Regions from separate parts of the Methylobacterium sp. A54F genome, predicted to be linked through region 3. Evidence: riboswitches for the same ligand, from Rfam matches in the RefSeq annotation. Region 3 holds a riboswitch; each other region holds the start of a gene.
What was found. Region 3 has a riboswitch for cobalamin ahead of ACLBXP_RS06925 (TonB-dependent siderophore receptor). Riboswitches for the same ligand answer to the same signal wherever they lie in the genome.
Positions count from the first base shown of each region.

Region 1: linked by a shared signal. The riboswitch ahead of ACLBXP_RS01705 (TonB-dependent receptor) and the one ahead of ACLBXP_RS06925 (TonB-dependent siderophore receptor) in region 3 are both predicted to bind cobalamin.
Region 2: linked by a shared signal. The riboswitch ahead of ACLBXP_RS03495 (CbtB domain-containing protein) and the one ahead of ACLBXP_RS06925 (TonB-dependent siderophore receptor) in region 3 are both predicted to bind cobalamin.

Region 1 is NZ_JBKFBF010000001.1:341,494-349,210, forward strand. Features, by position in the region: gene ACLBXP_RS01685 (hypothetical protein) at 1-273, opposite strand, end outside; gene ACLBXP_RS01690 (alpha-ketoglutarate-dependent dioxygenase AlkB) at 469-1,113, opposite strand; gene ACLBXP_RS01695 (2,3-bisphosphoglycerate-dependent phosphoglycerate mutase) at 1,131-1,766, opposite strand; gene dapB (4-hydroxy-tetrahydrodipicolinate reductase) at 1,872-2,666, opposite strand; gene ACLBXP_RS01705 (TonB-dependent receptor) at 2,989-5,127, opposite strand; cobalamin riboswitch at 5,239-5,431, opposite strand; gene ACLBXP_RS01710 (hypothetical protein) at 5,519-6,841, opposite strand; gene ACLBXP_RS01715 (DUF3775 domain-containing protein) at 7,193-7,591, shown strand; gene ACLBXP_RS01720 (FAD-binding oxidoreductase) at 7,609-7,717, opposite strand, start outside.
Region 2 is NZ_JBKFBF010000001.1:690,711-698,427, forward strand. Features, by position in the region: gene ACLBXP_RS03475 (Uma2 family endonuclease) at 1-286, opposite strand, end outside; gene cobW (cobalamin biosynthesis protein CobW) at 328-1,362, opposite strand; gene ACLBXP_RS03485 (DUF1636 family protein) at 1,370-1,735, opposite strand; gene ACLBXP_RS03490 (CbtA family protein) at 1,752-2,486, opposite strand; gene ACLBXP_RS03495 (CbtB domain-containing protein) at 2,527-2,709, opposite strand; cobalamin riboswitch at 2,751-2,941, opposite strand; gene cobU (bifunctional adenosylcobinamide kinase/adenosylcobinamide-phosphate guanylyltransferase) at 3,072-3,605, shown strand; gene cobO (cob(I)yrinic acid a,c-diamide adenosyltransferase) at 3,602-4,204, shown strand; gene ACLBXP_RS03510 (cobyric acid synthase) at 4,246-5,691, shown strand; gene ACLBXP_RS03515 (hypothetical protein) at 6,187-6,726, shown strand; gene ACLBXP_RS03520 (hypothetical protein) at 6,758-7,645, shown strand.
Region 3 is NZ_JBKFBF010000003.1:131,099-138,815, reverse strand. Features, by position in the region: gene ACLBXP_RS06930 (ABC transporter substrate-binding protein) at 1-824, opposite strand, end outside; gene ACLBXP_RS06925 (TonB-dependent siderophore receptor) at 851-3,076, opposite strand; cobalamin riboswitch at 3,185-3,392, opposite strand; cobalamin riboswitch at 3,599-3,795, shown strand; gene ACLBXP_RS06920 (TonB-dependent receptor plug domain-containing protein) at 3,919-5,886, shown strand; gene ACLBXP_RS06915 (ABC transporter substrate-binding protein) at 5,894-6,739, shown strand; gene ACLBXP_RS06910 (FecCD family ABC transporter permease) at 6,736-7,717, shown strand, end outside.

The DNA of each region.
Region 1 (7,717 bases), on a different contig from region 3:
GGCCTCGCGCGACTCGACCTGCAGGCCCTGGCTGCGCAGGTTGTCGTCGGTGAAGTTTTTGACGAGGTCGGCGAAGGCGGCCGGGGGCAGCTCGACCACCGAGAGCGTGGCCCCGCCCTCCTTGCGCTCGAAGCCGGAGAAGCGCCGCGAGGGCGCCATGTCCGCCGGCGGCTCGAAGCCGAAGCGGGACCCGGCCGGATAGACCGGCTCCGCCGCCGCCGCGCCGCCGGTGAGGAGCGCGAGCCAGACCATCGTGACGTGCCGCAACCGCATCGGACTCGCTTCCCCGTTCTGCCTGGCCGCACCGCCGGAGCGCCCGGCCGGATGCGATGCGTCGGCCCGGGTGGCTCCGCTGTCAAGCGGCCCCGAGAGCGCTCGCCGCCGAAGTGGAGGCCGGTTCGGTGCAAGAGAGCGCGCGAAAACAAGGACTTGGAGCCGCACCCGGTCGCAGCGCGATCGGGTGCTGCCCTAAGGGATCGTGATCCGGCGCAAGGTGAGGTTGCATCGCCAGCCCGGCGCCAGGAAGGCCGGCGCGCCGGTCTCCCCGAAGAGGTCGTCCCCGGGCGCGAGGATGCGGTCGACCCCGTGATGGATCAGCCGGGACGGGCCGCCCATCACCAGCGCGTCGCCGGCCTGCAGGCGCACCGAGCGAGTCGGGTCGCCGCGCCGCAGGCCGCCGTAGCGGAACAGGGCGGAGGCGCCGAGCGACAGGGAGAGCACGGGCGCGTCGAGATCCTGCTCGTCCCGGTCCTGGTGGAGGCCCATCCGGGCCCCTGGGTCGTAGAGGTTGATCAGGCAGGCCTCCGGCGGGGCCGGGTAGGCGGCGAGCCGCGCCCAGGCCGCGCGGGCCGTGGCGGGGATGTCGGGCCAGGGCGCTCCGGTCGCGGGATGGTGCGGCTGGTAGCGGTATCCGCCCTCGTCCGAGACCCAGCCGAGGGGGCCGGCATTCGACATCCGCACGGAGAACGGCCGCCCGGTCCGCGGCATCCGGGGCGTGAATGGGGGGCTTGCGGCGAGCACGGCCTCCACCTCCGCGGCAAGCCGCGCCCGGGCCGCCGCGTCGAGGAAACCCGGATGGTGGATGAGGCCCGGCGCGAGCGCGACGCCCGCCATCCCTGCGGTCTCCCGCCTCAATCCTGGTCGATGTCGCGCTCCAGCACCGCCTTCATGGCCACCGTGGTGTCGGCCTTGAGGCGGTAGACCAGGGGCACGCCGGTGGCGATCTCGAGGCCCGCGATGGTGGTGGTGTTCATCCGGTCGAGCACCATCACGAGGGCGCGCAGCGAGTTGCCGTGGGCCGCCACGAGCACCCGGTCGCCCGCCATCACGCGGGGCAGGATGGTCTCGATGTAGTAGGGCAGGACCCGGGCGGCGGTGTCCTTCAGGCTCTCGCCCCCGGGGGGCGGCACGTCGTAGGAGCGGCGCCAGACGTGGATCTGCTCGGCGCCCCAGCGCTCGCGGGCATCGTCCTTGTTGAGCCCTGAGAGGTCGCCGTAGTCGCGCTCGTTGAGGGCCGCGGAGCGGACCACCTCGATATCCCCGATGTCCATCTCGCCGAGCATCAGCGCGCAGGTGCGCTGGGCGCGCTTCAGGTTCGAGGTGTAGGCAACGTCGAAGCCGTAGCCCTGCTCCTTCAGCCAGCGGCCGGCCTTGCGGGCCTCCTCGACGCCGAGGTCCGTCAGGTCCGGGTCGCGCCAGCCCGTGAACAGCTTCTTGAGGTTCCACTCGCTCTGGCCGTGGCGAGCGAGGACGAGCAGGCGCTCCATCGCGATGCGTTCCTTGGTCTGGCGTGCGCCCGCCCGGGCGGGCGGGGCGGGCAGGTTCGGATGCCTCGTAGCAGAGGCGCCCGGGGCGCTGAAGCTTGGGCGGAGTTACAGCCCGAGCACGTCTGTCATACCGTAGAGGCCGGGGGGCCTGGGATGCGCCCATTGGGCGGCCTTGACGGCACCGCGGGCGAAGATCCCGCGATCCTCGGCGTGGTGCGCGAGGGTGATGCGCTCGCCCGGCCCCGCGAAGACCACGCTGTGGTCGCCGACGACGCTGCCGCCCCGCAGCGTCGCGAAGCCGATGTCGCCGGGCCGGCGCGCCCCGGTATGGCCGTCGCGGGTGGAGACGCGCACCTCGGGCAGGCTTACCCCGCGCCCCTCCGCCGCCGCCTCGCCGAGGAGCAGCGCGGTGCCGGAGGGCGCATCGACCTTCATGCGGTGGTGCATCTCGACGATCTCGATGTCGAACTCCTCGCCGAGCGCCGCGGCCACCTTCTGCACGAGGCTCGCGAGCAGGTTCACGCCCAGCGACATGTTGCCCGAGCGCACGATGCGGGCGTGGAAGGCCGCGGCCCGGAGCCGGGCGAGGTCGTCCTCGGACAGGCCCGTGGTGCCGACGACGTGGACGATGCGGGCCTGCGCGGCGAGCTCGGCGAAGAACACGGTGGCGGCCGGCGTCGTGAAGTCGAGGACGCCCTCGGCCGCGGCGAAGACGGGCAGCGGATCGTCGGTGACGGCAACGCCCAGGGGGGCGATCCCCGCGAGCGTCCCGGCATCCTGCCCGAGGGCGGGCGAGCCCTCGCGCTCGATGGCGCCCGCCAGCGTGCAGCCGTTCTCGACCACCGCGCGGATCAGCATCCGCCCCATGCGCCCGTCGGCGCCGACCACCACGAGCCGCATCGATCGCTCTCCTTCGTGGCGCGGGGTACAGGCTCGGAGGAGGGCTGCCAAGTCGGCAGAAGTCGGCACCGGGGCTCCGGGTTCGGCTCGACGCCGGGCCACCGCCGCCCCGGTCCGCCCCCGCCGTCATTCCGGGACCGCGCAGCGGAGCCCGGAATCCAGACCCGCCGAGGCGGCAGGACGAGGCGGCGTCGGCGGGTCTGGATCCCGGGCTCGCCTGCGGCGCCCCGGGATGACGCCGTGCTGGTCACAAGGCGTCCCGCTGAGCCTCGGGCCTCGTTGACCCGGGTTCGGAGCCCTGAACGCGGCGCTGCCCCGCGGCTCAGAACCGGCCGGCGAGCGTCAGCCGCACGGCGGTCGGCTCGACGGGGTGGAAGTGCCGGTCCGCCACGCCCTCCGCGGGCTCGCCGGGCAGGCGGGACGCGTAGAAGTAGGTGATCTGGTCGGCCTTGGCGTTCGTCAGGTTCAGCACGTCGAGGGACAGGCTGACCCCGTTCTCGAAATTGTAGCCGACGCGCCCGTTCACGAGGGCGGTGGGGCGCGAGCGCACCGTGTTGTCCTCGATCAGGGGGCGCGGCCCGAAGTAGCGGAAGCGCAGGCTGCCGAACCAGCCGAGGCCTTCCCCGAAGGTGACGCCGGCCGAGGCGATGGTGGTCGGCGCATCCGGCACCCGGTTGCCCGCGGGGTCGTAGTCCGAGAAGCGGGCGTTGGTGATCGTCAGGTCGCCTTCGAGCCGCAGCCAGGGCGTCACCGCGTAGCGGTTCGTCCACTCGACGCCGAAGCGGCGGGTCGGGCGGCTCGGCTCGGTGGTGCCGGTGTCGCCCTGGAACAGGTTCTCGGAGGCGAAGTCGAGCCGGAACAGCGCGACGGCGGTCTCGAGCCCCGCGATGCTGCGGTTGCGGATGCCGACCTCGTAGCCCGTCGAGGGCACCAGGAAGGGCGAGCGGGCGATGTTGAAGAGCGGGCTCGCCGGGTCGACGGTGGCCACGACGCCGCGCACGTCGTTCGAGTGGAAGCCGCCGCCGTAGTTCACGTAGAATTCGGTGTCGAACCAGGGCCCCAGGACGAGCCCAAGCTTCGGGTTGACGATGCCGTCGCGGGCCCGGCCCGAATTGGCCGGCGTGTCGGAGCGGACGTCGGCGTAGTAGGCGTCCGCGCGGAAGCCGACGCTGGTGCGCAGCCAGTCGGTCCAGCGCAGCCGGTTCTCGTAGTAGAAGGCCGCGCTCGCCTCGAGCACCCGGTCGTCGAGGACGGTCGAGCGGTACTGACGCGCGGCGGTGTTGAACAGGCCGACGCGGATGTCGTCGGTGCGGGTCTGGAAGCCGATCTCGTTCTCCATGGGCAGGCCGAACAGGCTGCCCAGGACGGTGCGGGAGACCTCGCCCCCGCCGAGCACCCGGTTGTCCCGCTGGCGGAACTGGTCGCCGTTGACGGGGTCGTTCAGGAAATACGTGAAGTTGTTCCAGAGGTTCATGTCGTAGCGGATCACGTAGGCGCTCGCCCGGGTGATCCCGCCCGCATCCGACTGGCTCCAGCGGCCCGAGAGGGAGAAGCGCCCGGTGTTGCCACCATCCGTTGGGTCGAGGGTGCCGTAGCGGCCGAGGATGCCCTCCGCGACCGCGCGCTCGGGGATCTGGTTCGTCGCGTTCCACTTGGCCCAGTAGGCCATACCGGTGAGCGAGAAGCCGTCGGCCGCCGTGCCCTGGCTGTAGCGGACGACGCCGTTGAGCTTGGCCAGGCGATCCGGCACGGCCCAGGGGCCGTCGTAGGTCTGCGCCTCGCCGGCGACCAGCAGGGTGCCGGCGCCGAGCGGCATCGAGGCCATCGAGAGCGCCCGCTTGTAGCCGAAGGAGCCGAGCGTGGTGAGCGCCACGTTCCGGGCCAGCGTGTCGAGGTAGTCGATCCGCACGGAGCCCGCGGAGGCGAAGTCGCCGTCGCGGACGAAGTAGGGCCCCTTGTGGAACTCCACCGCGCCGACGAGCTCGGGGATCAGGAAGTTGATGTCGGCATAGCCCTGGGCATGGGCGTTCGTGCGCATGTTGACGGGCATGCCGTCGACGCTGATCGCGAGGTCGGTGCCGTGGTCGAGGTTGAACCCGCGCAGGAAGAACTGGTTGGCCTTCCCCTCGCCGGAGTGCTGCGTGACGATGAGGCCGGGCACCGCCTCCAGCACCTCGCCGGGGCGCGTCACCGGCCGGCTGTTGACCTCGGCGCCCGTGACGACGCCCGCGCTCGCGGCCTCCACCGTCCGCAGGGCGCCGCCGATCCCGGAGACGCCGCCGACGTAGCCGGCGCTGGCCGCCGGGAGGCCGCCCGCAGGCGCAGTCGCCGGGGCGGCGGTCTCGGTGGTCACCGAGATCTCGGAGAGGGTGGCCTCGGCCGCGGGCTGCGCGGCGGCAGGCGCGGAGAGGCCGGCCGCGCAGGCGAGCAGGGCGAGGCGTCGTCGGGCAGGGGGTGACACGCGGGGGGACCTCGGGCAACGGCTGTGGCACGTCACCGCGAACGAGGCCGGGCTGCCGCGGCGTGCGGACGGCTCGGCACCCGCCAGGACACCCCGCCCGGCGCGCATCGCGTGTGACCACGGCTGACGGCAGGTCTCCTGGCTCGCGGGTCGCGGCCCCTCATCGTCTTCCCAGGCGCAAGCCCAGTGACGTGCTGATGGGGGCTCGCCGCTCACAGTTGCGGGGGCAGCCGCGGAATCGGGGTCGCCCCCTCACCGCATTCCCTATTGATCCCTCACGGGAACCGTCGGGACGGAGGCTAGGCCGCCGGGCGCGGCGCGGTCAACGCGGGGCGCGGCGCCCGGCGCGAATCCCGGGGGAGCGCGGCAGACGGGCCACGGTCGGAGCCGTTCAGCGGCTCCCCACGGGGCGCACGCTCCAGGTCGCCCAGTAGATCGGGCGGCCGTAGAGGTTCGAGATGGTCGTGCCGTCGACGCGGGGCGCCGTGCGGTCGAGCCAGGTCAGGAAGCCGGCCTTCACCGAGTACAGGCCCGGCGTGTCGAGGTTGCCGTAGCGGTCGGTCATCCAGTAATGCGCCGCCCGGCCGTAGCGGCCGCCGCCGTCGCCGCCAGCGCGCAGGCCGAGATAGGTCGGCGAGCGCATCGCCGCCCGGGGCTCGGCGTACCAGGTGAGCCCCGCGATCGCGCCCACCGACAGGTCGGTGGTGTATTGCAGGCAGAGGTCCGAGATGGGGCCGCCCGGCGCGTTGGCGGGGCGGTTGCAGGTGTAGGACACGACCCAGCGGTCCATGCCCTTGGCCTTGCCCACCCGCACGAAGATGCCGGGCGGCAGCGGCTCGGCGATGGTCCGGGGCAGCGACCAGACCCGCTCGGCCGAGAGGTCGCGGCTGGTGCGCAGGTAGAGCGCCGTGCGCTGCTTGAGGGGCGCCTCGTTGCAATCCTCCGGCATCACGTCGGTGTAGAAGTAGTGGTAGGTCTGGTCGACGACGCTGATCGACCCTGAGAGGCCTTGCGTGGCGCCCGCCGCCCCGGGGCAGTTGCCGATGAGGGGGCGCCCGGCCTCGTCGAGCACGGCGGTCGGGCTCGGGTTCTCGGGCGCCTTGCTCTCGCGGCCCTTGCGCCGGCGCCGGTCGTCCTCCGCGTCGGGCGCCTCGCCGAAGGGGGCCCAGGCGATGCCGTAGCCCTCCGCGCCCCGGCTGCGGATCTCGTAATGCTCGAAGTCGTAGGTCCGGGCGAGGATCTGCACGCGCCGGTTGCCGGTGTCGCCCCCCGCCACCGCGAGCAGGAAGACGTAGGTGTAGGGGTCGCCCGCCCAGTCGCGGCCCGCCACCGCGATCGGGTTGCGGGGCGCCACGCCCTCGGCCTGCGGCTCGGGCGGCGCAGGCGGCGGCTCCTTGCGGCCCCGGCGCGTGCGGGCCGCCTGACGGCCGGCGGCCTGGGGCGGGGTGCGCTCCGCCTCCCAGAGCCGGGGCGCGCTCGGCGGCATCGTCACGGAGAGCTGCTCGGGCAGCCGCGCGGTCCGCACGGCGCCGCCGTCGCCGGGGTCGGTCGCCCGGCGCGGGGGGCAATCCTCCGCCTGGCGCCGGCCGCGCGGGGCCGCGATCGGCGCCTCGCCCTGGTAGATCACCTGGATCGGGCCGGGCGGCTGCGCGCTGCCGAGCCGCAGGAGCTGCACGGTGCGGGCGAACTCGCAGGGGCGGGGCGTGAAGAACACGCCCTCGGCCTCGGTCCCGTCGCGGCAGATCTCGAGGGCGCCGCCGCCCGTCAGGTAGCAGGCCGGCGTCGTGCCCTCGCCCGATTGCGCCCGGGCCGAGACCGGCAGGTCCGGCGTCAGCAGCGCCGCGGCGAGGAGCGCCGGCCCGCCGAGGCGCAGGGCCAGGGTGCCGGGGCGGGCGGGACGGGCGGGGGGAGGGGGGAACGGACGGACACGCCGTGGCAGTTAGCGCCCGCGCACCGATCCGCAAAGGTGTCGGGCTCTGCGCGCCTGCGCGGGGGCCGGCTGCCCACCGAACCGTCCGGCCCCTCGGGTGTTGTCGGTGCTCAAGCACCGTATCAGGAGCCGTTCATGGACATCGCCGTCGACAAGGTCACCGAGATCATCCTCCGCGTGCGGGCGATCGACGTGAAGGAGGGCCCGACGGACCCGGATTCCGGCTCGAACCCCATCGACGACGGCGCCACCGACGTCCTCGTCGGCGGCACCGACGACGCGACCGAGAGCGAGCTGCGCAGCATGATCGGCGGCCTCAACGACGACGAGCGCGCCAGCCTGCTGGCGCTCCTCTACGTCGGCCGCGGCGACATGGAGCCGGAGGAATGGTCGGATGCGGTGCGCTTCGCCCGCGAGCGCGAGGCGGCCGGCGAGGGCGCGATGCGCGAGATCCTCGGCACCCCGGATGCCGGCGACCTCCTCGACGAGGGCCTCGCCGCGCTGGGCATCACGCCGGACCTGCCGCAGGCCTGAGGCCGCGGGGCGCCCCCCTACAGCATCGCCCCGGCGTTCATCACGCCGTCGGGGTCGATGCCGCGCTTGACCGCGCCCATCAGCGCGCGCCGAGCCTCGTCGGTGTAGCGCACGAGCAGGTCGCGC
Region 2 (7,717 bases), on a different contig from region 3:
GCGCATTCGGGTCGCGCGGGCCGCAATCCACGCCGACATCCGGGCGGCGGATCTGGCCGGGCAGCGTCTCAAGGCTTCCATTCCCCGTGAAGGGCCGGCAGCCGCTGCCGCGCAGGCGGACGTGCAGGGCCGCCACGAGATTGACCACGATGTCGTCGTGGACGTTTCGGGCGCCCGCCATCAGACGCACCGGCACGCCGCCCACGAGTTCGTAGCGGTCCGCCTGGCGCTCCTGCCAGGCGAAGAACGCGGCGACGCTCATCGGTTGCGGGCTGCGCTCCAGCATGTCCCGGGTTCCTCTCGGCCGGCAGTGTAGCCCGGCGCCCGCTACCCGGCGAGCGCCGCCGCGACGGCGTCGCGGTCGAAGCCCTTGAGGCCGATCACCACCAGGCGGCCGTCGCGCGTCTCGCCCGCGCGCCAGGGCCGGTCGAAATGATGCGCGATGCGGGCGCCGACGCCCTGCACGACGAGGCGCATCGGCTTGCCCTCGACCTCCGCGAACCCCTTGATGCGCAGGACGCCCGGCGTCTCGGCGGCCTTCGCGACGCGGGCCGCGAGGTCCCCCGGGGTACCCGCCGGGCGCACCGGCAGCGCCACGGTCTCGAAGTCGTCGTGGTCGTGGTCCTCCCCGTCGCCGTGGTGGGAGGGGCGGGCGTCGAGGTCGTCCTCGGCCGCCGCGCCGAGGCCCAGCATCACCCGCGGGTCGATCTCGCCGTGGGCGGTCTCGATCACCTTCACGGCGCGGGGCAGCTGACGCTCCACCTCCGCGCGCACCCGCTCGCGCTCGCCCGCCTCCAGGAGGTCGGCCTTGTTGAGCACCACGAGGTCGGCGCAGAGGAGCTGATCCTCGAACACCTCCTCGAGGGGGTTGTCGTGGTCCACGCTCCGGTCGCCGGCGCGCTGCGCGGCGAGCGCCGCCGGATCCTCCGCGAAGGCGCCGGAGGCCACCGCCGGGCCGTCCACCACCGCCACGACGCCGTCGACGGTGACGCGGGAGCGGATCTCGGGCCACTGGAAGGCCTGCACCAGGGGCTTGGGCAGGGCGAGGCCGGAGGTCTCGATCAGGATGTGCTCGGGGGGCTCGGCGCGGCCGAGGAGCTGGTTCAGCGCCGGCACGAAGTCGTCCGCGACGGTGCAGCAGATGCAGCCGTTCGGCAGTTCGACGATCGCGTCCTCGGTGCAGCCCTCGACGCCGCAGGCGGCCAGGAAGGAGCCGTCGAAGCCGACATCACCGAACTCGTTGACCAGGATGGCGAGGCGCCGGCCCTGCGCCCGCTCCATCACGTGGCGCACGAGGGTCGTCTTGCCGGCCCCGAGGAAGCCGGTGACGATGGTGCAGGGGATCTTCTGGACGATGCTCATCGGGGCCTCACGCCGCGCTCGGCGGGAACGGGGGGATGCGGGCGATCACGCCCTTGCGGAACGCCTCGGGCCGCGCCCGCCAGGGGACGAGGCCGTCCGCCGTCTCGCCGTAGAGCCGGAGGCCGTCGAGGATGGTGCGGGCGGAGGCCTCGGCGTCGAGGTCGCCGTAGACGTAGGTCCAGCGGTCGGCGCTCGCCACCGCGACCGTGCAGGGCCGCTTGCAGACGGAGAGGCACGCGACGGGCTCAATCCGCACCCCGTCCACCGGCGCCGCGGCCTGGGCGGCTTCGAGCGCCGCGAGGAGGCGCGCCCCCGCGCGGGGGCCCTCGTCGTCCCCCTCCGCCCGGCAGGTGGTGCAGACGTAGAGGACCATCGGTGGGGACGGCGCCTCAGCCACGGGATGCGGCCCCGCGGCCGAAGACCTGCCAGGTCCAGCCGAAGGCGAGCCCGATCGCCGCCCAGAACACGAAGCTCACGGCGAGCGAGCGCGCCGCGAACTGCGCGGCGAGGCCGGCCGGCAGGGCGGTGGGCGTCGCGGCCACCTCCGGCGCGCCCGCGACGTGGGGCGCCGCGATCAGGACGAGGCCGCCCGCGATGGCGACGGCGGAGCGCCGGATCGCGATGAGGTAGAGCCCCATGGCGGTGGCGGCGGCGGTCATCACCCACCAGGCCTGCCGCACGGCGAGCGGCGCCGCCTCGCTGCCGGGCAGTTCCGGCGGCAGGCCCAGCGCCGGGGCGAGCGCGACCGCGAGGAAGCCCGCCACCGCGAAGCCCAGCGCCCGCTCAGGGGTCGGCTCCCGCCTGCAGGCGAGCATCACGGCGCCGAGGAGCAGCGCGTAGCCGACGCCGCCGACGAGGGTCGCGAGGCCGGTGAAGATCATGCGGGGCAGGCCCGGGCCGGGCTGCCACGCGGGCGGGGCGCCGTGCCCGTCGCCGTGGGCCTCCGCGTGGACGGGCACGACCAGGCGGGCGGGCGCCGCGAGGGCCGCGTGGGCCTCGGCGGGCGCCTCGTAGCGCTCGGCCGCGATGATTAGCGGCGAGGTGAGGCCGATCTGGAGGCCCGTCGCGACGACGGCCGCGAGGAAGCCGGCGGCGAGCGCCGCCGACAGGAGCCGGATGAGCATGACGGTCTTTTGGGCTGACGTGCGGGCTGACGGTGCGGCGTCAGTGGCAGGGGAAGTTCTGCGTGTGCCGGAAGTCGTGGGCCGCGTTGTGGAGCGCGGCGGCCGGGGCGAAGCCCGCCATGAACACGAGGCCGAGGCCCAGGAAGGCGGCGACCGCGATCGCGGCGAAGCCCTCGTTGGCGCGGGAGCCGGACTGGACGAGGGTCTGGGTGCTGGTCGACATGGGCACTGCGGTCTCCGGCCGCCCCACCGGCGGCGTTCGAGGGTCACGTTCGGGGGACGGCAGGTCTCCTGGCTCGCGGTTCGTCGCGCCTGCCGCCTTCCCGGGTTGGCCGGTGGCTGATGGCAGGAACTCGCCGCTTACAGTTGCGGGGGCAGCCGCGGAATCGGAGTCGCCTCCTCACCGCATTCCCTTTTCACCCCGTCGCCGGGGCACCGTCGGTCGCGTGTTCTAACGCACGGCCGGGCCCGGCACAACGCGCCCCGGCCAATTGAATTCCGAATCCGGACGAGAATCCCGCGCCGGGCCCGCAAAACCCGCCCGCGCGCTTTGACCTCGGCGCGGCTTCGGGCGAAGGAGGCGCCATGCGGCAGGCTCCTCCCCGGTTGACCCTGGTGCTCGGCGGCGCGCGCTCGGGCAAGAGCGCGTACGCGGAGGCCCTGATCGAGCGCGCGCCCGCGCCCTGGCTCTACCTCGCCACCGCCGAGATCTGGGACGACGAGATGGCCGAGCGCGTCCGCCTCCACCGGGAGCGGCGCCGCGCCGGCTGGGAGACCCGGGACGTGCCGCGCGACCTCGCGGGGGCGCTCGCCGCCGCCCCGGGCCCCGTGCTGGTCGATTGCCTCACCCTCTGGCTCACCAACGTGATGCTCGCCGAGGGCGACGTTCCGGCCGAGACCGAGGCGCTCTGTGCGGCCTGCCGGGTCGCGCGGGGGCCGGTCGTGCTCGTCTCGAACGAGGTCGGCCTCGGCATCGTGCCCGAGAACGCGCTGGCGCGCCGCTTCCGCGACGCGGCCGGGCGCCTGCACCAGCGCCTCGCCGCGGAAGCCGACCGGGTCGTCCTCACCGTGGCCGGCCTGCCGCTGACCGTGAAACCCTCGCCCGAGGAGAGCCCATGACCGACGACCTCGCCCGCCATCGGGAGAAGATGGAGAAGCGCAAGGCGGTGCAGGACGCGGAGGTCGCCTCGAAGACCATCGAGAAGGGCCTCCTCATCGTCAACACCGGCCCGGGCAAGGGCAAGACCACGGCGGCCCTCGGCCTCGCGGTGCGGGCGCTCGGCCGCGGCTGGCGGGTCGGCATCGTGCAGTTCATCAAGGGCGCCTGGGACACCGGCGAGAAGCACGCCCTGAAGGCCTTCGGCGACCAGGTCTCCTGGCACACCCTGGGAGAGGGCTTCACCTGGGAGACGCAGGACAAGGCCCGCGACATCGCCGCCGCCGTCAACGCCTGGGAGACCGCGGTGGCGCTGATGGCCGACCCGACGATCCGCCTCCTCGTCCTCGACGAGATGAACATCGCGCTACGCTACGACTACCTCGATCTCGACGCGGTGGTGGCGACCCTGCGGGCCCGCCGGCCGGACCTGCACGTCGTCGTGACGGGCCGCAACGCCAAGCCGGCCCTGATCGAGGCCGCCGACCTCGTCACCGAGATGGGGAGCGTGAAGCACCACTTCGCGGCGGGCGTGAAGGCGCAGGAGGGGATCGAGTTTTGAGCGGTCCGGTGCCGGGCGGAAGCCGCACGACCCACGCCCTGATGATCCAGGGCACCGGCTCGGATGTCGGCAAGTCGCTGATCGTCGCGGGGCTCGCCCGGGCCTTCGCGCGGCGCGGCCTGCGGGTGCGGCCGTTCAAGCCGCAGAACATGTCGAACAACGCCGCCGTCACGGCGGATGGCGGGGAGATCGGGCGGGCGCAGGCGCTGCAGGCGCGGGCGGCCGGGGTGGCGCCGTCCGTCCACATGAACCCGGTCCTGCTCAAGCCCCAGAGCGAGGTGGGCAGCCAGGTCGTCGTCCAGGGCCGCATGGTCGCAACCGTGAAGGCCCGCGACTACCAGGCCTGGAAGCCGCGCCTCCTCGACGCCGTGCTCGACAGCTTCTCGCGGCTGCGCGCCGAGGCCGACCTCGTGCTGGTGGAGGGGGCGGGCTCGGCCTCCGAGGTGAACCTGCGCCGGGGCGACATCGCCAACATGGGCTTCGCCCGCGCGACCGGAACGCCCGTGGTGCTCGTCGGCGACATCGACCGCGGCGGCGTCATCGCGAGCCTCGTCGGCACCAAGGCCGTGATCGACCCGGAAGACGCCGCAATGATCCGTGGCTTCATCGTCAACCGCTTCCGCGGCGACCCGAGCCTGTTCGCCGACGGCATGGCGCTGATCGCGGCCCGGACCGGCTGGGCGAGCCTCGGCCTCGTGCCGCACTTTCCCGGGGCGGCCCGCCTGCCGGCCGAGGACGTCCTCGGGCTCGCGGGCTCGGAGCCGGGTGGGGCCGCGGCGAAGACGATCGCCGTGCCGGTGCTGCCGCGGATCGCCAACTTCGACGACCTCGACCCCCTGCGGGCCGAGCCCGGCCTCGCCGTGGTGCTGGTGCGCCCCGGAACGCCGCTTCCGGGCGATGCCGCCCTGGTGCTGCTGCCGGGCTCGAAGACCACCCTCGACGACCTCGATGCCTTCCGGGCGGAGGGCTGGGACATCGACCTCGCCGCCCACCTGCGCCGGGGCGGGCGGGTGCTCGGCCTCTGCGGCGGCTACCAGATGCTCGGGCGGACCCTGAGCGACCCGCACGGCATCGAGGGAACGCCCCGCACCGTGCCGGGCCTCGGCCTCCTCGACGTCGAGACCGTCATGACGCCGGAGAAGCGCCTGGAGGCGGTGACCGGAACCAGCCTGGCGGACGGCGTGCCCTTCTCGGGCTACGAGATGCACATCGGCGAGACGACCGGCCCCGATGCCGCCCGCCCCCTGATCCGCCTCGCGGATGGGCGCACGGACGGGGCCGTCTCGGCGGACGGGCGCGTCGCCGGCACCTACGCGCACGGCCTGTTCGCCGACGACCGCCAGCGCGCCGCCTGGCTCGCCCGCCTCGGCGCCGCGGGCAGCGACCTCGCCTACGAGGCCGGGGTCGAGGCGGCGCTCGACGGCCTCGCCCGCCACATCGAGGCGCACGTCGATTGCGACCACCTGCTCGCGCTCGCCCGGGGGTAGCGATCCTGGGCGGGCGTCGACTCAGCCTTATGGAGCAAATGCACCAAATGCCATCGTCGGTGATGGTTAACATCAACGTATGAGTCGCGAAAATGAAGCCGCGTCGGCTATCATTGCTGGTCTGTCAGACGGGCGCCACCCCAGATGCGCCGCGGAGCCTGCTACGGACCGCACAGGCGCGATTGAGATCAGGGTGCGATATATCGCCGCTGCAAAATATTTTTCGAATCTGTGGATAAGTCCTCTTGACACACAATATGTCGTATCAAGGCGCAGTCGCTATACTACATGTTGGAATTAACTTGTTTTGAACTTCGACTCCCGACCCGCTATTGCTAATTGTGACGATGGGCGGCGGGTGATTCAGACACCATCTCGCTCATCATGGAAGGGGTTGACATCAGGAAAGCGGCCTTTCGGACGCGCAGCTACGAAAAAATCTGTGGATATTAGTTCGTCGCTAACCGCTCAACGGTCAAGCTTAGGGAGGGTCGGATGGATAACATGACGCTAGACGACTACCGTAAGCTCGTCGAGCAGGTGATGCGTGAAACTATGTCCTCTGGTAATGAGGCGGTTCCACGAGTGTTCACGAATGTAGGTACTGAGCACGCCAAAGTGGTGATCTCCACAATGTTGGACTATGCCCAGCAAGGCTTGTATGCGTACTCCGATAAGCTCAGCGCAGAAGTTTGGCTACCAGAAAAGATAATTGGTTTTCTGAACAGGGCGCCATCAGCGGATATTTGTGTCATTGTAGACAAGGTCGATGCTCTGAACGATGCAGAGTCAGCGCTGTTCTACCTGCAAGAGCAGGTTGCGAGCGGTCGGATAAAGGTTCGATTCACCGGATATTCTAAAATGCCATCCCATATCTGTGTTACGGACGAGCGGCATATCCGGATCGAAAGTGATGCGAGCTCGCGAAAAGCCACTGTGGTGTTTGGTGACCCAGAGCTAGGTAGCTCCGGTGCCCGGATGTTCGATGCCTGCTGGGAAAGATGTTCCACCTCTCCCGTTGCAATTAAAGCTTGAACTCGAGATTTTCGCCTTATAAATAGGCTGAATGTCTGAGAAAATATCGGCCCTCAGCAGACCTGGGGGCCGTTTCCTTGTCTGCCTCCTCATCACATTTGCCGCTGCTGTATTAGCTTGTGGTGTGATGATCTATAACTTGCCAGTGGATTCCACCACTGGAAAGACGGCTGGCCTTGCGCGACTTCGGTCAGCCGCCGCTATTAGCGACATTCTTGGAACCATCATTACTATATCAGGCGTTACCGCCCCTTTAGTTGTTGCTTATCTATTAGTCAAAGAGCGAGAGATGCAATCGTTCTTTGTTGAAAAAATCACAGAGTTTCTCTCCATTAAGGGCTGTGATCTCGTCAAGTGCCGAGCGGCTTATTTGCTTTTAGGCGACAATCAAACTACAGGAGAGCCCTCTTCTGATTTGAAAACCCTACATTTTCTTTCAAATTTGCTTACTGATGATGAAGTTGGCGAAGGTGGGCGCGAAGCATTGAAGTCCATAGTTGTCGACAAAATCACTCGACAGAAGTACTATGCTTGTTTTTCAGAGGATCAGGACAAAGACTGGCTCAAAAAATGTGTCTCGGCAATTGGTATTTTTGCTGTTTGCTGCTTTGTTGATCTCTATCTTCGAGTTTTTATTGATTTTAATTACGTTGGGGACCTTATAGAACTGTTCGTCATAATAATGACCTTGGGAAGCAATATTGCGGCGTATGCAATGATATTGGATTTCATTACTGCAAAGGGCGCGGTCAAGAGGCAAGCAGGGACGATAATCAGGGAGAAATGCACTCGCGTAGCGCCAGAGATATTCCTGGCGCTACGCGAGGGAGAAAGAATCAAAGATCAGCTGCGTGCTGATTTGAAAGACATGCTTGAAGGGATACGGGGTCAACCTTGGGGGGATACTGTCGCTAAGTAAGACTCCAGACCCTGACGCCCTTCTGCCTCCCCGCGTCGCCTATCCGCCCATGTGTCGATGCGCGCGTGGGGC
Region 3 (7,717 bases):
GCGTTCAGCTTCAGGAGCCGGGTCCGGGGCGGGGTGACCGTCTGCACCGCGAGCTTCGTGGAGCGGCGAAGCCGCGCGAGCGAGATCGGAAGGATCGAGACCACGACATCGGCCTCGCCGCTCTCGGCCATCAGGGCGCGGGTCTCGCCCTGCCCGACGGCGAGGTAGCGCGCCCGCGCGATGGCGGGTCGTCCACCCCACCATCCGTCGAAGCGCTCCAGCTCAATCCGCAGCGGCGGGGCGACCGTGGCGGCACGGTAGGGGCCGGTGCCGACGACCCGGACGACCCGCCCGCCCGGGTCGTAGGAGGCCGGCGCCAGGATGATCGTGGTGTGGTTCGCCAGGAAGGCCGGCAGCAGCGCGAAGGGCCGCTGCAGCACGACGACGACGGCCTCCTCCTCGGCCGAGATCGCCGCAATGGGGACGCGCGAGAGCGGACCGACATTCGCCCGGGCGCGCCGCAGGCTCTCGGCGGCGACCTCCGCGGTCAGGGGCGAGCCGTCGTGGAATCTGACGCCCGAACGCACGGGAAAGCGCCAGGTGAGGCCGTCCGGCGCGACCGCCCATCCGGTGGCGAGGCCGGGCGCCGGGGCGCCCGCCGCATCGACGCCGACCAGGGTCTCGGCGACCTGCAGGCGGGTGAAGGCGTGCCCGTTGCTCGCGGGATCGAGGCCGCCGACCTCCCAGGGGCCGACGACGGTGAGCGCACGCTCGGGCCCGCTCCGATCCTCGGCGGCCGCGGGAGCGGTGGCGAGTGCGAGGAGGCCGGCGAGGCGAAGCAGGCCGCGGAGGACGGCGCGGCGTCGCCGGGGCACGAGCGTCATGCGGATCGGGGCTCCGGGGGCGGGCATCAGAAGCGGGCGGCGACGCCGCCGGTGATCAGGCGCGGCGCGCCGGGCGTCGCGTAGCGGTTGCTGAAGCCGCGGTCGTAGTAGACCTCGTCGAAGAGGTTATCGACGTTCAGGTAGACCCGCACGTCCGGCGTGATCCGGTAGTAGGAGATCAGGTTGACGGTCGCGTATTGCGGCAGGTCGAAGGTCGAGACCGCCGTGCCCGCCGCGCGGCGGCCGACGAAGGTTACGCCGCCGCCGAGGCCGAGGCCCCTCAGTTCACCGCACTGGAACTCGTAGACGCTCTGGAACGCGAGGGCGTTCTCGGGGATGTTCGCGACGCGCGAGCCGATCGGGATGGTGTTGTCGCGGGTCACGGCGGCATCGACGTGGGTGTAGGTCCCGATGACCCGCCAGCCCGGTGCGAGGAAGCCCGCGACGCTCAGGTCGAAGCCGCGGCTGCGGATCTCGCCCGCCGCGACGCTGAAGTTCTGATCCACCGGATCTGCCGTGAGGACGTTCGTGCGGGTGATCTCGAACAGGGCGGCGGTGGCGCTGAGACGACCGTCGAGCAGGTCGACCTTCGCACCGACCTCGTAGCCCTCGCCTTCCTGGAAGGCGAAGGGCCGGAAGTTGCGGTCGGTGCCGCTGTTCGGCCGGAACGAGCGCGAATAGTTCCCGTAGACGGAGACCCAGTCGAGCAGGTCGTAGACGAGCCCGAAGCGCGGCGTCGCGGCCGTGCCCTGGAGGCGCGTCGTGGTGTTGTTGATGTAGGAGGTCGAGATCAGGCCGATATCCTCGACGCGCACCCCGAGCAGGGCGTGCAGGCGCGGCGTGATGTCGATCTGGTCCTGCACGTAGCCCGCGTAGCTCTGCGTGTTCTCCAGGAGGTTGCTGCCCGGCACGGTGAGCGGCGGCAGGGCCTGGCCGTAGCGGGGGTTGAGCAGGTCGAGGAAGAACGGGTTGGTGGTCGAGTTCGAGCGCGTGATCACCTCCCGGTAGCGATAGCTGTCGTATTCGAGCCCCAGCAGCAGGGTGTGCCGGAACGGGCCGGTCTCGAACTTGCCCGCGAGGTTGACCTGCACGTCCACGTCCGACCACGTGAGTTCCCGGTGGTCGAGGGTGCGCCGGAGGGTGCGCCCGTCGCCGAGGACGCCGACCGTCTGCACGGCGTCGCCCGCGATGTTGCCGCCCAGCACCTGCGTGCCGGCGGTCAGCACCCAGTCGGGATCGAACCGGTGCTCGATGCGCAACTGGCCGAGCGCATTGTCGTTGCGGAACGGCGCGAGGCCGGGTTCGCCGATGTAGCGGGAGCGCGGCACGGCCAGGACGTTGCCGCGGAACGGCACGATGCCGCGGTCGAAGATCTGCCCGGCGCTGATCAGCTCGCCTTCGAGCGTGATCGTGGTGTCCACCGTGGGGCGCCAGGCGATGGCGGGGGCGAGGTAGTAGCGGTCGCTGCTCACGAAGTCGCGAAAGCTGCCGTTGTCCTCGACCGCGCCGGTGACGCGGGCCAGCACCGTTCCGTCCGCGCTGACGGCGCCCGTCGCGTCGAAGGTGCTGCGCTTCGTGTTGAAGCTGCCGTACTGCGTGCCGATGGCGAAGGAGCGCTCGGCCAGCGGCTGCTTCGAGACGATGTTAAAGGTGCCGCCCGGGTCGCCCCGGCCGTAGAGGAAGGCGGACGGGCCCTTCAGCACCTCGATGCGCTCGATCGAGGCGATGTCCGGCGAATTCGGGTAGCCGCGGTTGATCGGGAAGCCGTTGCGATAGTACTCGCCCGTGGCGAAGCCGCGGATGGTGAACTCCGAGAGCCCGAGGCCCGCGAAGTTGTTGGCCCGCCCGACGCCGGCGAGATCGAGGGCGGTGTCGATCCGGGTCGCGGCGGCGTCTTCGAGCACCTGGTTCGGGACGACGACGACGGTCTGAGGAACCTCGCGCAAGGGGGTATCCGTGCGGGTCGCGCTGACGCTCTGCTTCGCGAGATAGCCGTCCACGGCGAGGCGCGGCCCGCCGTTCCCCTGGACCGTGAGCTCGTCCAACCGCACCTCCTGGTTCGCGTCGGCGGCCAGTTGCGCGGAGGCGGCGACGGGATCGAGGCCGACGGCGAGGAGCGTTGCCAGGGCGACCGCGCACGACCGCGTCCGTTCTCGGCTGGGGCCGGATGCGGCGGCACGGCCTGTCCTGCCAGCGAATCGGCCACCGAATCGGGATGATCCCGCGTGCGTGAAACCTGACCTGTGCGGCATCGCGCGAGCCCCTGACCGGACAAGGGCAGTTCCAGGCACGCGTGCGCGGGAGCGGGCGGTCGGCGCCTGCCACGGCCATGCGTTCCCTTCGGACACCCCGCCCGAGAAACGAAAACCATCGCCAAGGCAGGTCTCCTGGCTCGCGGGTCGTCACCTCTGCCTGACCTTCCCGGTGCAGGGCACCAGTGGTCGTTCTCGGCAGCGGTTCGCCGCTCACAGTTGCGGGGGCAGCTCCGGTCTCGCCCTCGCGGGCTCACCGGATTCCCTCTTAGCTCACGATCACGGGACCGTGAGAACCTTGACGGTATCCCTCATCGGTCCTGCCGGTACGGGAGTCAACCTGCCGAGCGCGGCTACGCCACCTGACGCGCCCGACTTCGGGTCTGTCCGATCCTGTTCCGGCGACCAGGGAGATCCTTCGTCTGCCGGGCCCTGTTCATGCGTCGGACCATCGCCGCCCGGATGTCGAGCGCAGGTTGTCGTCGTGTGTTGCCCGGCCGCGACGGACTGCGGTCGGAAGCTTGCTAGGATGCCCGTGACGGTTCCCCTCGGGGATCAAAAGGGAACGCGGTGAGGGCGCAAGCCCGATGCCGCGGCTGCCCCCGCAACTGTGAGCGGCGAGCCTTCCGCCACCATGTCACTGGGCAGCCTCGCCCGGGAAGACGGTGAGAGGGCAGCGACCCGCGAGCCAGGAGACCTGCCGTCAGTCGTGGTCACACGCGAAACGCGTCGGGCGGGGTGTCCTGGCGGGTGTCGAAGCACCGCCATTCCTGCGAGGAGGCGGATCGCCGAGGCCTCGTTCGCGGTGACGTGCCACTGCCGTCGCCCGAGGCCCGCCTCCCGTGTCCCATCCCCTTCGTTCCGCTCTCCGGAGCGTGCTGGCGCTGTCCTGCGCCGGCCCGGCCCTGCTCGCCACGCCCCTGGCCCATGCCCAGCAGGTCGCCGCGCCCTTCGCGGACGTGCCGCGCGGCGCGCAGGCCGCCGTCTCGCTGTCCGAGATCTCGGTCTCGGCCACCGGCGTGCCGACGCCGGTCAGCCAGACGGGCTCCAGCGTCACCGTGCTGACCTCCGACCTCATCCAGGCCCAGCAGGTCCGCACGGTGCCGGACGCCCTGCAGCAGGTGCCCGGCCTCAACGTGGTCCGAACCGGCGGCGCGGGCGGCCAGACCTCGGTCTTCATCCGTGGCACCAACTCGAACCACGTGAAGGTCCAGATCGACGGCATCGACGTCAACGATCCCTCGACCCCGAACCGCGCCTTCGACTTCAGCCAGCTCCTGACCGAGGACCTCTCGCGCATCGAGGTGTTGCGCGGGCCCCAGAGCGGCCTCTACGGCGCGGACGCCATCGGCGGCGTGATCTCCTTCGTGACCAAGCGCGGCGAGGGCCCGGCCCGGGCCACCGCCTTCGCCGAGGGCGGCTCCTACGGCACCGCCAACCAGGGCGGCCGCATCTCCGGCTCGGACGGCATCTTCGACTACTCGGTCAGCGTCCAGCACCTGCGCCAGGCCGCGCTGCCGGTGACGCCCTTCGAACTCCTGCCGGCCGGCGTCCCGCTCCGGACCGCCTTCACGGACATCAAGACCGTCTCGACCAAGCTCGGCGCGCAACTCACCGACACGTTCCGCCTGAACTACGTGCTGCGCTTCTCCGACAGCGCCTATCTCGACCAGGCGGATGCCGGCTTCCCCTTCCTGCCGACTCCGTACCGCAATCTCGCGGACCAGCAGCAGCTCCTCATGCGCGGCGAGGCCGAATGGACGCCGGTGCCGGGTTTCCACAACGTGTTCGGGGCGAACTACGCCAGCTTCGACCGCCTGAGCGCCGGCCCCCTCGATCCCTTGTCGCCGCCCACGCCGACGACCTCCTTCGGCGAGCGCACCCGCTTCGACTACCGCGGCGACGTGCAGCTCGCGCCGGGCAACCTGCTGCTGTTCGGGGCGCAACGCGAGGACGAGCGCATCGATACGACCGGGCTGAACCGCCGGAACGGCAACACCGGCGGCTTCGCCGAATTCCAGTCCGCCCTCACCGACCGCGCCTTCCTCGTGGCCAACATCCGGCACGACGCGAACGACCAGTTCGGGGGCGCCACCACCTTCCGGGTCGCGCCGAGCTACATCCTTCCGGGCACCGACACGCGCCTGAAGGGCAGCGTCGGCACCGGCTTCAAGCCGCCGACCCTGAGCCAGCTCTACCAGGACTTCCCGGACTTCCGCTTCTTCGGGAACCCGAACCTGCGCCCCGAGGAGAGCTTCGGCTTCGATGCCGGCCTCGAGCAGCCGCTCGGCGACCGGGTGCTCGTCGGCGCGACCTATTTCGAGACCGACTTCCGCAACCTGATCCAGACGGCCTTCTTCCCGACCTTCTCGACCAGCGTGAATGTCGGCCGGGCGGTCGCCTACGGCGCGGAGAGCTTCGTCTCGCTCAAGCTCACCGACACCCTCAGCGCCCGGGTCGACTACACCAACACGGTGACGAAGGACGAGGTCGCCAACCAGGAGCTGCTCCGGCGTCCCCGCCACAAGGTCAGCCTCACCGGCATCTGGACGCCCCTGCCGAACCTGACGCTCACCGGCACGCTGATCTCCATCGGCTCCTTCGTCGACGGGAATCGCGATTTTTCCGTTCCGCGCCTGAAGAACCCGGGCTTCACGCTGGTCAATCTCTCGGCCAGCTACGCCGTGTCGGAGACGACGACGCTGTTCGCGCGCATCGATAACCTGTTCGACCAGCGCTACCAGAACCCGACCGGGTTCCTGGGACCCGGCCTCGCCGTCTACGGCGGCGTGCGCCTGACCACGTTCTGAGGTGACGATGCCGTTCCGGGCCGCATGCGCGCTCTCGGCCGTCCTCGCAACCATGCCCGCGGCCCGCGCCGCCGGCACGGCTGAGACGCCCGTGCGCGTGGTCTCGATGAACCTGTGCGCGGACGAGCTCGTCCTGCGGCTGGCCGACCGCGACCAGGTTCTGGCGGTGACCTACCTCGCCCGGGACCCGCGCGGATCGACGGTCGCAGCCGAGGCCGCCGGCCTGCCGGTCACCCGCGGCCTCACCGAGGAGGTCGTCGCGCTCCGGCCGGACCTCGTCATCGCGGGCGCCTTCACGACGCGCGCCACCGTCGGCATGCTCAAGCGCGTCGGCTCGCCGGTGCTCGAACTCGGCGTGCCGGCCGATCTCGACGGCGTGCGCGGGCAGATCCGGCAGGTCGCGGAGGCGCTCGGCCATCCCGAGCGGGGCGAGGCGCTGGTCGCGGACCTCGACGCCAGGCTCGCATCCGTCACGCCGGCCATCCGCCCGTTGCGGGCCCTCGTCATGCGCCCGAACGCCTTCACGGTCGCGCCCGGCGGCCTCGGCGACGCCCTCATCCGTGCCGCCGGCCTCGTCAACGTCGCGGCCGAGATCGGACGCGACCGGTTCGGGCAGGTGCCGCTCGAAGCCGCGGCGATGGCGGACGCGGACCTGATCGTGGTCGACGAGGCTGCGCCGGGAGCCCCTTCCCTCGCCGACACGCTCCTGCACCATCCCGTCTTCCGGGCGCTCGCGCGGGAACACCGGACTGTCGCGATCCCGAACCGCTACTGGACATGCCCGGGCCCCCAGGTCGCCGAGGTCGTGGCGCGGCTGGCGGCGGCCGCGAACGCGCGGGCGCCCCGGCCATGAATGCGCCTCTCACGGGCCTCGCCCAGCCTGCCTCGCGGCGGCTCGGCACGCCGAGCGCCCGCCGGGTCGTCGTCAGCGTCCTCGGCCTCGCCGTCTTCGCCCTGACGCTCGCCTCGGTCGCCGTCGGCTACGCACCCTTCGACGTGCCGGCCGCGTTCGCGGACCTCGCCGGGGGCCGGGCCACGCTGCCGGCCCTGGTGCTGTGGGAGCTGCGCATGCCGCGGGCGCTCCTCGGCGGCCTCGTCGGGTTCAGCCTCGGGCTGACCGGCGCGGCGATGCAGGGCTACCTGCGCAACCCGCTCGCCGACCCCGGCATCCTCGGCATCTCCTCGGCCGCGGCGCTCGGCGCCGTGCTCGTCTTCTACGGCGGCCTCGCCGCCTCCTTGAGCCTCGCCCTGCCGCTCGGCGGCATCGCGGGCGCGGGCGTGGCGGCGCTGCTCCTCAACGCGCTCGCCGCCCGCGGCAGCAGCACGCTCGGGCTGATCCTGGCCGGCGTCGGCCTGTCGAGCCTCGCCGGCGCCCTCACCGCCCTGGCGCTCAACCTCTCTCCAAACCCCTACGCGGCGCTGGAGATCGTGTTCTGGCTGATGGGGTCGCTCGCGGACCGCAGCCTGGACCATGTCCTCCTGTGCCTTCCCCTGATGGCCGTCGGCTGGGGCCTGATGCTCTCGACCGGTTCCGCGCTCGACGCCCTCACGCTCGGGGAGGACACCGCCGCGAGCCTCGGGGTCGGCCTCGCCTCGGTGCGGCTGCGCCTCGTCACCGGGGCGGCGCTCGCGGTCGGCAGCGGGGTGGCGGTCTCCGGCGCCATCGGCTTCGTCGGCCTCGTGGTGCCGCACCTCGTGCGGCCGCTCGTCGGGGCTCGCCCCGGCGCCGCCCTGCTGCCGAGCGGGCTCGCCGGGGCGGTCCTGGTGCTCGCGGCGGATATCGGCGTGCGCCTGGTCGCCACCCGGCCGGAGCTCAAGCTCGGCGTGGTGA